Regions from separate parts of the Marinifilum sp. RC60d5 genome, predicted to be linked through region 3. Evidence: riboswitches for the same ligand, from Rfam matches in the RefSeq annotation. Region 3 holds a riboswitch; each other region holds the start of a gene.

The links. A riboswitch is a leader RNA that binds a small molecule or an ion and turns the genes downstream of it on or off. The one in region 3 is predicted to bind thiamine pyrophosphate.
Region 1: linked by a shared signal. The riboswitch ahead of ACT3CE_RS01585 (TonB-dependent receptor) and the one ahead of ACT3CE_RS14335 (sulfide-dependent adenosine diphosphate thiazole synthase) in region 3 are both predicted to bind thiamine pyrophosphate.
Region 2: linked by a shared signal. The riboswitch ahead of ACT3CE_RS16155 (class I SAM-dependent DNA methyltransferase) and the one ahead of ACT3CE_RS14335 (sulfide-dependent adenosine diphosphate thiazole synthase) in region 3 are both predicted to bind thiamine pyrophosphate.

Annotation. Positions count from the first base shown of each region.
Region 1 is NZ_JBQTGK010000001.1:397,183-400,464, reverse strand. It holds gene ACT3CE_RS01600 (CCA tRNA nucleotidyltransferase) at 1-132, opposite strand, end outside; gene trxA (thioredoxin) at 296-658, shown strand; gene trxA (thioredoxin) at 763-1,212, shown strand; TPP riboswitch at 1,303-1,397, shown strand; gene ACT3CE_RS01585 (TonB-dependent receptor) at 1,461-3,282, shown strand, end outside.
Region 2 is NZ_JBQTGK010000010.1:89,145-92,426, forward strand. It holds gene thiE (thiamine phosphate synthase) at 1-443, opposite strand, end outside; gene thiM (hydroxyethylthiazole kinase) at 440-1,240, opposite strand; gene ACT3CE_RS16155 (class I SAM-dependent DNA methyltransferase) at 1,247-1,948, opposite strand; TPP riboswitch at 2,067-2,165, opposite strand; gene ACT3CE_RS16160 (hypothetical protein) at 2,203-2,538, opposite strand; gene ACT3CE_RS16165 (DEAD/DEAH box helicase) at 2,677-3,282, shown strand, end outside.
Region 3 is NZ_JBQTGK010000007.1:12,280-15,561, forward strand. It holds gene thiC (phosphomethylpyrimidine synthase ThiC) at 1-314, opposite strand, end outside; gene thiE (thiamine phosphate synthase) at 314-925, opposite strand; gene ACT3CE_RS14335 (sulfide-dependent adenosine diphosphate thiazole synthase) at 927-1,697, opposite strand; TPP riboswitch at 1,756-1,848, opposite strand; gene ACT3CE_RS14340 (flavodoxin family protein) at 2,291-2,926, shown strand; gene ACT3CE_RS14345 (hypothetical protein) at 3,119-3,282, shown strand, end outside.

The DNA.
Region 1 (3,282 bases), on a different contig from region 3:
TCCTCCAATCACATAGCTTTCCAAATTTTCTTTGCTTACTATTTCTGATATGATTGAAAATATAGGATGTTTTAAATGCTCTTTCACTTTTATATTGTCAGATGACCCGCATAGGTCGTTATTAATTCCCATTATCGCATTTATGACAAATCGACGGGATCTTTCGCTGACAAAATTACAATTATTTAAGCTGAAATTGAAAAAACTAAGAATATTTGCTTTGGCATACAAATTGTAAAATAAAAATATATATATTTGTAGATAAGTAGAATTTTAAATTAATTAAGGAGTTGTTATGGTAGAACATTTAACAAAAGAGACTTTTAAAGCTAAAGTATTTGATTTTGATAAGAATAAAGACTGGAAATTTGAAGGAGATAAACCTTGTTTAGTAGATTTTTATGCAGAGTGGTGTGGACCTTGTAAAACGGTAGCTCCTATTTTGGAAGAACTAAAAGCAGAATATGGTGAGGATCTTAACATTTATAAAATAAATACTGAGCAAGAGCAAGAGTTGGCATCTATGTTTGGAATTCAAAGTATACCTTCATTGTTGTTTATTCCAGAGAATGGTCAACCACAAATGGCTCAGGGAGCATTATCGAAAGAATCATTTGAACAGGCATTTTCTGAGGTTTTAGGAGTTGCTAAAAAATAAGAATTAGGTTTTCGTTAACAGCTGTGTAACTAAATCATTTGTAGCTTTAGCACGATATTGAAACTGGCTTTCAATATTCAATTTACCAACAAAAAAAGAAAGTTATGAAGAAGTTGATATTACTTGTGTTAGTCACGTTTGTAGGTACTAATATTTTTGCTCAGGCAAGTTCCGATTATGATGTAATTCATTTGAATGATACCAGTTTTAAGGAAAAGGTTTACGATTTTGAGAATAGTAAAGATTGGGTATTTAAAGGTGATAAACCTGTAATCGTTGACTTTTATGCAACCTGGTGTGGACCTTGTAAGAAAATTGCTCCTGTATTAAAAAAATTACAGAAGGAATATGGTGACGATATCCAGATTTACAAAGTGGATACCGATAAATCACCTAAAGTTTCTGCGGCATTTGGAATTAGAAGTATTCCGAGTTTATTGTTTATTCCTATGAAAGGAAAACCAACAATGGCACAAGGAGCTTTACCACAGGAAACTATGGTGAAAGCCATAAAAGATGTCTTAGGTGTAGAAGCACCTGAATCATTAAAATAGGTTTGAATATTAATTATAGTTTAGGTTTTTAAAAGTCGGCTTTTGGCCGGCTTTTTTGTTTTTGCTAATTTTCCAATTACCTTTGCAGCGAAATCACAGTGGGGTGCCTAAAATTACAGGCTGAGATCATACCCTTAAACCTGATCCGGGTAATGCCGGCGTAGGAAAATTGCGAATTAACTTTTCGCCAACCTGATCTTATTTAAACCTCATTGCAATATATTTTTAACGTTTTTAACTTTTAAACAATGTTTTCAAGAAAGATGAACTCTGTATTGCTCAGAGCAAGCGTGTTAATGCTATTGCAATTTGTTTGTTTTATCGGATTCTCTCAACTTAATCTTACAGGAAAGATTACCGATAAAGCAGGAAAAACACTTCAGGGTGCCACAATAGTAGTAAAAGGAACTTATTTAGGAACAATAGCTAATTCTAATGGCGAATACAAGTTTCAGAATTTAAAAGAAGGCGATTACAATTTAGTAGTCTCATTTTTGGGTTATCAAACTGCTCAAAAAGAAATTCAACTAAGAAAATCAGCTACTATTGATTTTAGCTTAGAAGCATCTGCTATAATGGCTGATGAAGTGCTAGTTGCTGCAACTCGTGCAGATTCAAAAACTCCGGTTGTAATTACCAATGTAAGTAACAAAGAGTTATCGAAGAGGAATTTAGGACAAGATATTCCATCTCTTTTATCCATTACGCCATCATTTGTAACAACAACAGATGCAGGTGCAGGAGTTGGTTATACTGGTTTTCGAATTCGTGGATCAGATGCAAATCGTATCAATGTAACAATTGATGGAATTCCATTGAATGATTCAGAATCGCATGGTGTTTATTGGGTAAATATGCCAGATTTCACCTCGTCATTAGATGATATTCAAATTCAGCGTGGAGTTGGAACATCAACAAGTGGAGCAGGAGCTTTTGGTGCAAGTATAAATATGCAAACACAAAATGTTAATGCTAAATCGTACGCTGAAATTTCAAGTTCAGCCGGTTCTTTCAATACTTTTAAGAATACAGTGAAATTGGGTACTGGCTTGAAAAAAGGATTCGCTTTTGATGTTCGTTTATCCAAAATTACTTCGGATGGATTTATTGACAGAGCAAGTTCTAACTTGCAGTCAGCCTATTTTTCGGGAGGATATTATGGCGATAAAACAAGTGTAAAGGCCAATATTATTGTGGGTAAAGAAAAAACTTATCAGGCATGGAATGGTGTTCCAAAAGTTCGGTTGGAAAATGATGAAGCTGGTATGCAGCGTTATGCAGATCATTGGCTAGTGAGCCAAGATGTGGTAGATCATATGATGGCTTCAGATAGCAGAACATACAATCAGTATACTTATAAAAATGAAACTGATAATTACTGGCAAAAGCATTATCGCTTGTTTTTAACACATTTATTTGATGATAATACAAAGTTCAATATGGCTTTTCATTATACTCAGGGAGAAGGTTATTATGAGCAGTTCAAGAAAAATGACAAACTAAAGAAATATGGTTTAGCTCCGATTGTAATTGGTGGTGAAAGCATAGAAAAAACGGATGTTATTCGTCGTAAATGGTTGGATAATGACTTTTATGGAACTGTATTTTCATTCTCTAAAAAGATGAATTCTGTAGACTTTGTTGCAGGTGGTGGATGGAACAAATATGATGGTGACCACTTTGGAGAAATTCGTTGGATGAAAAATGCGGGAGATGCTTTCTTAGGTGATAAGTATTACGATAATAACGGAACAAAGGAAGAGTACAATGTTTATACAAAAGCAAACATTGCTCTTAATCAGCAATTTGGTCTTTATGCCGATATGCAACTAAGAGGAATTGATTATAAAATTAAAGGAATAGACTCAGACTTAAGGGATGTGAGCCAAAAGCATGATTTCTTATTTTTCAATCCTAAGCTGGGTTTAAATTATGAAATAGATGAAAATCATCGTGTTTTTGCTTCTTTTTCTATTGCCAACCGAGAGCCAAACAGAAGTAATTATACCGATGCTAAACCAGGAGAAGCTCCAACAAGTGAGCGCTTATTTGATTATGAGTTGACCTATA
Region 2 (3,282 bases), on a different contig from region 3:
TCCAACTCCAATGGCATTGCAATATCACTTTTTGTTTGAGTAGAAAAAACCGGAGATAAACCAATATAATCAACATCTAAATTATTGGCTTCTTTTGCCTGTTCAATATTCTCAACCGACAAACCAATTATTTTATCAGTCCCTAAAATATTACGAGCCTGTTCATAAGGCAAATCGCTTTGCCCAATATGTAAACCATCTGCATTAACAGCCAAAGCAATATCTAACCTGTCGTTTATAATTAAAGGTACTTTATATGACATCAGAATTTTCTTGATACGAAGTGCTAAATCATAAAAATCCCTTGTACTTGACTCTTTATCGCGAATTTGAACCATACTAACACCACCTTTCACGGCAGCCTCAACAATTTCTTCAAGTGGTTTGCCCTTAGCCAGTACTTTATCTGTTACCAGATATAATTTTAAATCTTCCTTTATCATGATAATTTACAAATTGCCTGTTCAATTTCCACTGCCGATAAATTATAAAGGCAATCCAAAAAATGCATTTGCATGCTCCCTGGACCATCTGATTTAGCCGTTGCTAATTCTCCGGCAATTCCCATAAGCAGCATGGCATTGGTAGCTGCCTGAAGCGAATTTTTATTGCACGCTGCAAATGCACCTATAACAGCTGTGGCCGTGCATCCCATACCTGTAACTTTCTCCATCATAGATGTACCAAACTCAACCGATTCAAGTTTGTCACCATCGGTTATGTAATCTACCTCGCCACTAACAACAATCACACATTTAAGTTTTTTTGCCAAAAGCCTAGCCGAATCGATAGCAGAGCTTGTTGATGCAGTACTATCGACTCCTTTTGTGCACATTTCCTGATTTACCAAAGCCATAATTTCCGAGGCATTTCCTCTTATGATATTTGGACTGCAGATTTTTATTAGTTTATGTGCCGATTCGGTTCGATAAGGAGTTGCTCCTACTCCCACAGGATCAAAGACAATCGGAATGTTTCTTTCGCGAGCTTTTAGACCGGCTATAATCATTGCCTCAAACCAATTTTTCGATAAAGTTCCCATATTTAACACCAAAGACGAAGCAATTGCAGCCATATCCTCTACTTCGTTTATAGCATGCGCCATTACGGGCGAAGCTCCTATTGACAAAAGTGCATTTGCCGTATTATTCATCACAACATAATTGGTGATATTATGCACTAATGGAGAGTTTTCTCTAATTCGTTTCAGATTATCAATAATTTCTTTTGGATTTTTCATTTTTCCTTAGTTTTTAGTGGCACAAATTGCTACATAATCTCCACAATCGTATCCTTCAATAGGTTCTTCGGCAAGAGCATTAGAATACAAAGGATGTTTGGTTAAGGTTTGTGCAAATTGCAGATTCTTAAAATTTGCATTTTTTATCATTTTTATCTTCTCAGCAGTAGTTCTCCAATTGGCAACTTTTACCAAGTCAATAGGGTAAGGATCTCTTGGCTGAACACCTCCCAGCAATTCATGATCCCAGCTCCCTACAGCTTTAGCCAGATTATACAAAACACCATAAGAACTCTCTTTAGGCACATCTATTACAACAAGTTTTCCTCCCAGACGCAGTGCTTCATAGGCTTTGTTGAGTGCTTTCTGCAAATCGGTAATATAACTTGGTGTGCCATTAAAAAGAATGGTATCATAATTCTCTTTCTCCAATTCCATTTCTTCAGCTGTCGTAATACTTACCTTCAAGCCTCTTTTGCGGGCTATTGCTGCCATTTCTTTGGAAGGCTCAATTCCATTTTTTACCAAAATACCAAACTCCTTTTTCAATATGTTTTCAAATAAACCACTTCCGCAGCCCACCGAAAAAACCTCTCCAGCATCTTTTAAAAAGTGAGCTACCAATTTTACTTCGGAGTACAAAACGTTTTCGTTTTCGAGAAACCATGCATCATAGTCCGATGCATATTCATTAAATTTAGAACTCATTTTATCGATTTTATACAATTAATTATTTACTAATTATCTGCACACCAAACGATTCTAAACAAAAAAAACCGTTTCGTACATAACGAAACGGTTCAATCTATATAAAAACTAAAGTTATATTTCAGATGAGTCGTTTCCCTACGCTACTATTATGCAGATCAGGTTAAAGGGTAAAATCTCAGCCTGAGTATAATCTCAAGCACCCCTAACGGTAAAACAAAGGTATAATTATTTTACAAAATAGTTCAAATCAATTAATAATATCCATGAAGAAAATACTTTGCCGGATCTTTCCAGATTTCGTTTCTATATTTAGCATTTTCATGAATTGCTGCAGTTACATGCAAATCAACACCAATTATTTCCTGTCCTATAGTAAACGATTCTCTCTTATATTTTAAATCACCTAAACGAATTTGTTTTTCACTATTAAGTGATTCAAACAAGAATAAATCAGGTTTTTCCTGATTGAATGGAGCATTCTCTTTTTTAAATTCTTCCCACAATTTAAAATAATCGCCTTTTTTTTGCTGAGCAAACAAAGAAGAAGTAATAATCAACAATATTAAAACACTAAATATCTGTTTCATAATATTCTGAATACATAAAACAATTAACTCTCAAGTTAATAAACATATTTACAAGCTAAATGTAAATTAACTTTTTTTATCAACAAAAATAAAACAAAGCACATTTACTTTAACTTTGCAGATTCACACAATAAAATCATGCAAACAATACAAGAAATACTGGAAATTTATACTGGACGAATTCTGTCCACAAAAAAATTACCTGCACGAAAAGCCTCTTTTGCTGCACTTCCCGAGGAAATGAATTCTGAATTAAAAGAGTGCATTCAGCAAATGGGATATGAGCAATTGTATTCACACCAAGCTGAAATGTATAATCGTGCAATACAAGGCAAATCAGTGGTTATTACCACAGGCACTGCCAGCGGTAAATCACTTTCTTTCTATCTTCCGGTAATACAACGAATTCTTGAAAATCCCAGCCGAAGAGCTCTTTTTATTTATCCTACCAAAGCACTCACGAAAGATCAACTTCGAAATATAGTTGAATTTGTAGAGTATTTTGGCAAACATCGCATACAAGCAGGAATTTACGATGGTGATACTCCCGCATCGGAACGATCGAGAATTCGCGAAGAAGCCAATATTATCCTTACCAATCCTGATATGATTAATGCAACTTTTTTACCTAATCATAACCGATATGGATTTCCTCACCTGTTTGCTAATCTCGATTTTATTGTAATAGATGAATTACATGCCTATCGCGGTGCATTTGGTTCGCATGTATCGAATGTAATGCGT
Region 3 (3,282 bases):
ATATGCAAATCGCCACCTGTTGATAAATCCATTATCGCATCAGCTCCATTGGCAATGGCAACATCCATTTTTTCCAATTCCTCTTTGAAAAAACAATGTTTTTCAGAGGTTCCCATGTTCGCATTTACCTTGGTTCGTAAACCATTCCCAATTGCCTTAACCGGAAAATCATGATTTATATTTTTAGGAATAACAATTCGTCCTGAAGCAATCTCGTTTCGTAACCATTTAACATCAACTTTCTCTTGCTGAGCAACCGCATTCATTTCGGGTGTAATAAAGCCTTCTTTAGCTTTTTGTATTTGTGTAGTCATTATTTCTTGTTTAGTAAATTCGTAACGTCTTGAATTCTTTGATCGAACTGATCGGTTTGCATAAAATGCCGAACCATAGCAATATTTTTAGCTCCCGCATTTAAAATATCATCTATATTTTCAGGAAAAATTCCTCCAATGGCAACCACTGGAACAGTCGCTAAATCCAATACTTGCTTTAATTGTTCAACACCAACAGTTTTGTCAGGTTTCGCTTTTGTAGTAGTTGGGTAAATAGGACCAAAACCAATGTAATCTGGCTTTTGAGCCAAAGCTTCCTTAACTTGCAAAATGGAATGAGTAGATAAGCCAATCTTCATATCTCCAACAATCTTTCGAGCATCCTCCATCGACACATCATCTTGCCCGAGGTGTAAGAAATCAGCATCACAAATGGCGGCAATATCAGGACGATCATTCATCACAAAACTAGTTTCACTTCCCTTGGTAATGCCTCTAATCTCTTTTCCAATCCTAATTAATTCCTTGTCAGATAAGTCTTTTTCTCGCAATTGCAACATCTTAACACCGTTTTCAACACAAGATTCTGCAATATGTCGATAAGTAGATTGTGGATTTGTAATAATAATGTATAAACCAAAGTCTTCCATCTTATTTCCTTAAATTTTCAGCAATTAAATCAGCCAATTTTTCACCTGACAAAAGCATTCCTCCAAAAATTGGTCCCATTCGAAATCCACCACTCACACCATTCGATGCCATTCCCGACACATACAAACCTGGATATACTTCTTTGGTATTTTCTACTGTAGTTCTCTCCGCTTCATCAATCGATAATGAATATTCCCCCATTACCTTACCTGTTTTCGTATTCAGCTTTACATCGTTTTTACGTTCTAGTGTGCTTACAATATCACATTCATGACCCGTTCCATCTACCACAGCTTTTGCCATAATCACCAAAGGATCAACATGTAATCCTTCTCTACGAACAGGAGACCAGTTCAAAACTACTCCACATACTTTATTATTTTGAAAAACAACATCTTCGATAGAAGAACAATTGAACATTTTCACACCCGCCTGTGTAGCATGATAAATTAATGCCGAAGTTGCATGTACCGAATCAATGGTATAATAATCTCCTTGATAATTTGCATACGAAATGTTCAACTCATCAAGAATGTGTAAGGCATCTTTTTGCACAATAATTTCATTAAACATCATAGCACCACCCCACATGCCTCCACCTGGAGCCAATTTACTTTCGTACAAAGAAACTTTAAAACCTTTCTTTGCGAGATAATAAGACGCAACCAATCCGGAAGGACCCCCTCCAACTATTGCCACATCAACCGATAAATTTTCTTTGAGTTTTTTAAAATAGGAATCAACGATTCCTGCAGATACAATTTGCTCCATTTTATTGTTTATTAAGTAAATACTATTAATAAACAGGGGCTATCCTACTCTAAATAAAGTAGACTTGTCTTTACTTTCCTACGCAGGCATTATCCTGATCAGGTAAAGGGTATAATCTCAGCCTTAAAGTTAGGCACCCCTAGTTTATATAATTGCAAATGTAAAATAAAAATATTAGAATGCTGCACTTAAGTTTAAAATCTTGCACGAATAAATAATTCGGATCAATTATCTTTACCCGTAAAAATACCAAAATCATTAGCCTAAAATAGATTTATTCTATTAACAAATTATTAAAACAATTGCATTTGCTTACTGATTATTTTTGTGAGCTAGATTGGTGAGAACTTTTCTATTTCTTATAAATCAAAAATGATTAAAACAATAAAACTCAAAATATGAAACAAGCCTGTAAAAAGCATTACAAACAAGAGAATGAGTGTAATTTGAAAGTTCCATATAGCAACTAAAAAACAAATTATTATTATATGAAACGTCCATGTACAAAGCTTTCTACACACAGGAAAATGATTATATGGTAAGTTCTCCCGAAAAATCCAAAACAGAAAAACATAACTTAAAATAAAAAACAAATGAAAGTCGTCGCATTTAACGGAAGCCCTAAGAAAGAAGGAAATACTTACCATGCTTTACAATTGGTATGTGAACAGTTGGAAGCTAAAGGAATTGAGACAGAAATTGTAAATGTTGGCATTAAAAATGTGAAAGCATGTACCGGCTGCAACATGTGTTTTAAAAATAAAGATGAAAAATGCATCATTAAAAACGATAATGTGAACGAATGGATTCAGAAAATGAAAGAAGCCGATGGAATTCTTTTGGGTTCTCCGGTTCATTACGCATCCTTGAGCGCAAGTCTTAAATCATTCCTCGATCGCGCATTTTATGTTGCCGGAGCCAATGGAAATTTGTTCCGCCACAAAGTAGGTGCCTCTGTTGCAGCAGTTCGTCGTTCGGGAGGATTACCTGCCTTTAACGAAATGAACAACTACCTGACCTATTCCGAAATGATGATTCCAACTTCGAACTACTGGAATGTGATTCATGGTTTGTTCCCGGGACAGGTTCATGAAGATAAAGAAGGCGTTCAAATTATGAGAGTTTTGGGTAAAAACATGGCTTACCTGCTGGAATTAATGGAAAATGGAAAAAACAAGGTGAAAGCTCCTGAAATAGAGAAAAAAATAATGACCAACTTTGTGAAATAATAGCAAACAGCAATTAATTATAGAAGCTACCAATCCCAATTGGTAGCTTTTTTTTAACAGCAAAAACAATAGAAATCCCATTAAAATTTCACCTTTCATTCTTTCATAAGCTAAAATTTTGATCAGCCTAAATGATAAATTATAGTAAGATTCTGCTAAATTTAATCTATCAATTACCAAACTTACCTTAGCATGAATATAGCAGAACTTACTATTCCTGAAAATTCTTTACTCGAAATAAAATCCATTACAACAGAAAACATCATCGAGCCCACCATCCCCGTTAGCACCTATCTGCAGGACGCCGAAAACCTCGTACTCTGGACAAAAGACGATTTAAACGAACTCGCCAGAGT